Rhodopseudomonas palustris: one gene and its partner. The protein of the gene in region 1 interacts with the protein of each later gene in a pairwise test. Links are inferred from orthologs where the notes say so. Each region holds a gene or a part of one and is shown on either strand. Other genes may lie near its edges. The genes, in order: RPPS3_RS14940 and mobA.

What was found.
Region 2: the proteins of RPPS3_RS14940 (region 1) and mobA interact in binary tests that used the Escherichia coli proteins (3 or more experiments, as listed by UniProt). The link is inferred for Rhodopseudomonas palustris from one-to-one orthologs.

The regions. Positions count from the first base shown.
Region 1 is NZ_CP019966.1:3,193,691-3,196,888, forward strand. Bases 310-3,190 are described here. They hold RPPS3_RS14940 (molybdopterin molybdotransferase MoeA), read left to right. Parts: upstream 310-1,084; coding sequence 1,085-2,296; downstream 2,297-3,190. Other genes in these bases: arr (NAD(+)--rifampin ADP-ribosyltransferase), read left to right, coding at 310-505; RPPS3_RS14935 (hypothetical protein), read right to left, coding at 557-886; lexA (transcriptional repressor LexA), read left to right, coding at 2,473-3,183. Also shown: more of arr, read left to right, coding at 92-309. UniProt on the Escherichia coli protein: Catalyzes the insertion of molybdate into adenylated molybdopterin with the concomitant release of AMP.
Region 2 is NZ_CP019966.1:4,022,886-4,026,051, forward strand. The notes cover bases 32-2,880. They hold mobA (molybdenum cofactor guanylyltransferase MobA), read left to right. Parts: upstream 32-1,070; coding sequence 1,071-1,691; downstream 1,692-2,880. Other genes in these bases: RPPS3_RS24900 (hypothetical protein), read left to right, coding at 202-654; RPPS3_RS18730 (sulfurtransferase TusA family protein), read right to left, coding at 687-944; RPPS3_RS18740 (alcohol dehydrogenase), read right to left, coding at 1,804-2,856. Outside these bases: RPPS3_RS18745 (NAD(P)H-dependent flavin oxidoreductase), read right to left, coding at 2,936-3,166. UniProt on the Escherichia coli protein: Transfers a GMP moiety from GTP to Mo-molybdopterin (Mo-MPT) cofactor (Moco or molybdenum cofactor) to form Mo-molybdopterin guanine dinucleotide (Mo-MGD) cofactor.

The DNA of each region.
Region 1 (3,198 bases):
GCGACGCGCTCGGTATCAGCCTCGAGGCTGATGAACCCGACACACACCGACGTCGTTGTCGTCGGTTCAGTCACACCGGAGCGCGCCCCTCATGTCCGCAGCGGTCAGCATGTTCGTGCGTCAGTTCTTCCACGGGACACGGGCCGATCTCGGTCCCGGGGAGCTGATCGTGATCGGCTACCAGTCCAACTTCACCACCGTCGCGCCGCTGTCCTGGGTGTATTTCTCCGGCACGCTGGACGCTTCGATCTGGGGCGCCGAGCTCGCCGCCGGCGATGCGCCGCAGCGGATCTATGTGGTCGAACCGACCGGCCCGTTCGAAGACGATCCCAATCTCACCGACAAGAAATTTCCCGGCAATCCGACGCTGTCCTATCGCTCGAAGCATCCGCTGCGCATCGTCGCCGAAGTGACCAAGTGGCAGGGCCACTCGCCGGAGCGCGTACAGCAGATGAAGGACGGTCTCGCCCGCCTCAGCGCCGAAGGCGCCGAGATCATCGATTAACGCTTCAGAAGCACTGCGGCGTGGACTCGCGCGCAATGCCGCGACCGTTCGTTACTGCGCCGGCAGCGCCCGGCAATCCATCGAGTACACCAGCTCGCCCTTGGCGGTGCGGCCGATCGGCTGGCACGGCGTCGACGTACGGCTCGCCTGTGCGCTCGGCGCTGCCGCAGGCCGCGCGGCTTCGCTCGGAGCCGCGGCCGGCGCGGCTACAGGGGCCGCTGCAGGCTCAGGCGCGGATGCGGATGGCGGGCCGTAATCGCCGGCGTTGAACGACGGCGCCCAGCCTTTGCTCCAGTCGTGGCGCATCCAATACACCGAGCCGAACGCGATGATGCCGACCACGACCATGATCCGCAGGAACCATTTCGGGAAATCTTCCATCTGCGCGCTCCACGTCCGCTCGATGCCTGGAACCGGTCGTACAGGCGAAGACGACGGTTCGACAATAATGATTTAGGCCGACGCGGCGGCACGCCGCGCTCGCCGCCGACGCCGAGCGCATCTTGCGCGGGCGCTGCGCGCCACCTAAAGCCGGATCGTGACGGTTCGATTTCAACTTGCCTGCGAGGGAGAGGCCCGATGGCTCTGATGCCGGTCGACGACGCGCTGGCCGCGGTGCTGGCTGGTGCGCATGGACTCGACACCGAGCTGGTCGCGATCGAGGACGCGCACCGCCGCGTGCTGGCGCGCGATCTCGCCGCGCTGCGGACCCAGCCGCCGCAGGCGATGTCGGCAATGGACGGCTACGCCGTGCGCGCTGCGGACGTGGCGGCGACACCGGCAACGCTCCGGGTGATCGGCGAGATCGCGGCCGGCCGCCCGGCGACGATCGGCATTGGCCCAGGCGAAGCGCTGCGCATCTTCACCGGCGGCGTGGTGCCGGACGGTTCGGACGCCGTGGTGATCCAGGAAGACACCGTGCGCGACGGCGACCGCGTCACCGTCAATGAAGCCGTCAAACCCGGCCGTCACATCCGCCCGGCCGGAATCGATTTCAAGGAATCCCAGGTGCTGCTGCGCCAGGGTCACCGGCTGAACGACCGCGACCTCGCGCTCGCCGCCGGCATGAACCACGCGGCGCTGCCGGTGCATCGCCGCCCGCGGCTGGCGATGCTCGCCACCGGCGATGAGCTGGTGATGCCGGGCACGGCGCCCGCTCCCGGCCAGATCGTCTATTCCAACGGCTACGCGCTGCGTGCGCTGGCGCGCGCCGAGGGCGCCGACGTGATCGACCTCGGCATTGCCGCCGACACGCTGGAAGCGACCCAAGCCGCGATCCGGCAGGCGCGCGATCTCGGCGTCGATTTGCTCGTCACCACCGGCGGCGCATCGGCCGGCGACCACGATCTGGTCAAAGGCGCGCTGGAGGCCGAAGGCACCACGATCGCGTTCTGGAAGATCGCGATGCGCCCGGGCAAGCCGATGATGCACGGTCATCTCGGCCCGATGCGGGTGATCGGCCTGCCCGGCAATCCGGTGTCGTCCTACGTCTGCGCGGTGCTGTTCATGGTGCCGCTGATCCGCGCGCTGTGCGGCATGAGCGAGCCACGGCATGTCCGCGAGCCGGCGCTGCTCGGCGCGGATCTTTCTGCCAACGATCAGCGCGAGGACTATCTGCGCGCCACGCTGTCGCGCGACGAGACCGGACGGCAGCTCGCCACTCCGGTCGACAGCCAGGATTCGTCGCTGCTGGCGCGGCTGGCATCGGCGGAAGCGCTGATCGTGCGCCCGGCTTTCGCGCCGGCCGCACCCGCCGGTTCACCCTGCGTCATCCTTAAGCTCCCGCTATAGCGACCCGTGAAAATCCTAGATTTCGATTAAGAGGTTGCGGAACACACCCCGAACAGATAGTGTCCGTTCATGATTTGTTTTCGAGATTCGGCGACGGTGACGCTCTCACAAGGGCTCGTGGCCCGAACCGAAACGCACCTCGAACCGGCACATCATCGCCGACTGGGGATTTGCCGATGCTGACGCGCAAGCAGTTTGAGCTGTTGAAATTCATCAACGAGCGACTGAAGGAAGCCGGCGTGCCGCCGTCCTTCGACGAGATGAAGGATGCGCTCGACCTCCGTTCCAAGTCCGGCATCCACCGCCTGATCACCGCGCTGGAAGAGCGCGGCTTCATCCGGCGGCTGCCCAATCGCGCCCGCGCGATCGAAGTCATCAAGCTGCCCGACACCGGCGGGATGCCCGGCAACAGCCGCCGCGGTTTCACCCCGAGCGTAATCGAAGGCAATCTCGGCAAGGTGCGGCCGCCGAGCCCGGCGCCGGCCGAGGATGACCATGATCGCGGCAGCGTCGCGGTGCCGGTGATGGGCCGGATCGCGGCCGGTACGCCGATCGAAGCCCTGCAAAGCCGCAGCCACACCATCAGCGTGCCGGCCGACATGCTCGGCAGCGGCGAGCACTACGCGCTGGAAGTGCGCGGCGACTCGATGGTCGAAGCCGGCATCCTCGATGGCGACATGGCGCTGATCCAGAAGAACGACATCGCCGATACCGGCGACATCGTGGTGGCGCTGATCGACGAAGAGGAAGCTACGCTGAAGCGCTTCCGCCGCCGCGGCGCCTCGATCGCGCTGGAGCCGGCCAACGCCGCCTATGAGGTGCGGATCCTGCCGCCGAACCGCGTCCGCATCCAGGGTAAGCTGATCGGGCTGTACCGCAAGTATTGAGGCGCGCAGCGGACA
Region 2 (3,166 bases), 830 kb from region 1 along the record:
TCGGACGCTTGGCAAAGGCCAAATCCGCTTCAACCAATCGATGAAGCGCTCTAGCTCGCGAACCCGGAATCTCGAAGTTATTTTGCGGCTGCGCGGCCGAGCCGTCAGTACCCTGAATCTCCAGATTCCGGGTTCGCCGCTGCGCGGCGCCCCGGAATGACTCGCGCTTGAGTGGTACGTGTTCAGGCCGACGACTTCTTCTTGGCAGACTTGTTCTTGCCAGACTTGCGCGACTACGATTTGCGGCTAGACGATTTTCGCGCGCTGGATGTTTTTCGCGTGCTGGATGACTTCGACGACTTGCGGCCCGATGACTTCTTCGTCCCGGCCCGCGTGCTGCTGGACTTTGTCGTCCTCTTGGTCGTCCTCTTGGTCGTCTTCTTCGTCGTCTTACGGCCGGACTTAGTGGCCTTTTTGGTCGACGCCTTTGCAGCCTTCTTACCGGCTTTCTTCTTTGGCACCTTCGCGCCTTCGGCGCGAGCTTCCGACAGACCGATCGCGATCGCCTGTTTGCGGCTCTTGACCTTCCTGCCGGAGCCGCCGCTCTTCAGCGTACCGGCCTTGCGCTTCTTCATCGCGCGGCCGACCTTGGCGGACGCTTTCTTGGAATATTTCCGGGCCATGATCTCCTCCCTATGGAACGATGATCAATGATACCGGTCGGCGATGGTTCCTTGGCGGAGCTATCAGTCCTGCTCACCGTCCACAGCCGGTGCGCTGGCGAGCTTCTCGATGACGAACACGATCACCTCGTTGCTGCGCTCACTCGTGATGATGCGATCGCCGGTCTCGCCGATCAGCACCGGAATATCGATCAGCGCCATCGGATCGGTGCAGCGGACTTCCAACACATCGCCGGGCTGCAAACGCGGCAGCGCCTTGCGGGTCTTGAGCACCGGCAGCGGGCATTTCAGCCCGGTGAGATCGAGAACAGTCTTGGCCATGGCGGCGGACGATGACGAAGCCGCGGCGCGCGGTCAATTGCCTTCGGCCTCGTTCTTATTGCCGAGCCGCGCCATGGTGAGCTAACGACGGGCATTGCCGAGTGACGACGTGGTGCGGAGTGCGCAATGGCTGATGTTCGACCACCCGCCGTCATCCTGGCCGGCGGCCTTGCCCGCCGGATGGGCGGCGGCGACAAACCACTGCGGTCGATCGCCGGCCGGCCGCTGCTGGCTCATGTGATCGAGCGCCTGCAGCCGCAATGTGGCGCGCTGGCGCTCAACGCCAATGGCGACCCGAGCCGGTTCGGCCGCTTCGCCCTGCCGGTGATCGCCGATACGGTGCACGACTTCCCCGGCCCGCTCGCCGGCGTGCTGGCAGCGATGGAATGGGCGGCGACGGCGCAGCCGTACGCGCAGCATGTTTTGACCGTGCCGGGCGATTGTCCGTTTCTGCCGCGCGATCTGGTGGCTCGGCTCGGTCAGGCCCGACTCGCTCAGAATGCCGAGATTGCCGTGGCGGCATCCGACGGCCACTTGCATCCGGTGATCGCGCTGTGGCCGGTTGCGCTGCGCGAGGCGCTGCGAACCGCCTTGGTCGACGAGGACATCCGCAAGGTCGAACGCTTCACCGCGCGCTATCGGCGCACCGAGGTGGAATGGCCGGTGACGCCATTCGATCCGTTCTTCAACGCCAATACGCCGGAAGATGTCGCGGAAGCCGAACGCATCGCGGCGGGCGACAAATAGCAGGCAATCTCCCCCGTCATTGCGAGCGGAGCGAAGCAATCCAGCCGCGTGCACCGAACTGGATTGCTTCGTCGGCTTCGCCTCCTCGCAATGACGGAGGCGATGTACGAGCCTACGGCGTCAGCACCGCGCGGCCGACCAGCTTGCCCTTCTGCAGATCGAGCAGCGCGTCATAGGCTTGCGGCAAGGCCACCTTGGTGACCGGGATCGGCGACACCTTCTTGGCGCGGACGAGGTCGAGCAATTCCTGCGTCTCCGCAAGATTGCCGACGTAGCTGCCCTGGATGGTGATGGCGCGCATCGGGATGAACGGCAGCGCCCATGGGGCGCCGCCGCCGAACAGGCCGACGATCACCAACTTGCCGCCCTTGGTGAGACAATCGAAGCCGAGCTGCGCGGTCTGCGGATTGCCGACCAGATCGAGCGCGCCGCGCACCGGGCCTTTGGCGATGGCGGCGATCTGCGCCAGCGCCTCGGGGGCCGCAGCATCGACGGTGCCGAGCGCGCCGGCCTTCTGTGCCGCGTCGCGCTTGGCTGCGTCGATATCGACCATGATGGCGCCCTTGCCGCCCATTGCTTTGAGCAGCTCCAGGGCCATCAGTCCGAGTCCGCCGGCGCCGAAGATCACGATCGGGCTGTCGAGGCAGAAGTCGAGCTTCTTCAGCGCGCTGTAGGTGGTGATGCCGGAGCATGCATAGGGCGCCGCGGTGACCGGATCGAGACCATCGAGGCTGAGCAGATAGCGCGGATGCGGCACGATCAGTTCGTCCGAATAGCCGCCGTCGCAATACACGCCGAGAAACCGCGGTTTCAGGCACATGTTTTCGTCGCCGGCTTTGCAAACATCACATTCGCCGCAACCGATCCACGGATACACCAGCGCGATCTCGCCGATCTTGGCGTCCTTGGCATCAGGACCGGCGGCGATGATCTCACCGACGGTCTCGTGCCCCATCGTCAGCGGCAGCGCGACGCCGCGATCCTGCAGCGACAGCCGCTTGCGGCCGTGGCCGAGTTCATAGCCGCCTTCCCAGATGTGCAGATCGCTGTGGCAGATGCCGGCGGCCTTGACGCGCACCAGCACTTGCGTGCCGGTCAATTCCGGCGTCGGCCGGTTGTCTTCGCTCAGCGGTTTGCCGAAATCGGTGACGCGAAAGCTCCTCATGGCGTAGTCTCCCGAGAGTGTTTTTGTTTATCGCCGAAGCATGCCACGGCGCCGCACGGCCGTCGATGGCCGGCGCAGCTTACGCCGCGCTGCGGAATTCGGCCGTGGTCTGCGCCACCAGCTCGGCGATCGGCACGATGCCGCCGATGCCCGACGCCGAATGGCCTGCGCTCCAGATATCGCGCCACCGCTTCGGTCGATCCTCCCGTGCGCCGACATCGATATCCTTGCCGATATCGATGCCGCCGCGCTCCGGCAGATCGTCGGGATCGAGCCCTGCGGCGACGATCGATGGCCGCAGCATGTTGGT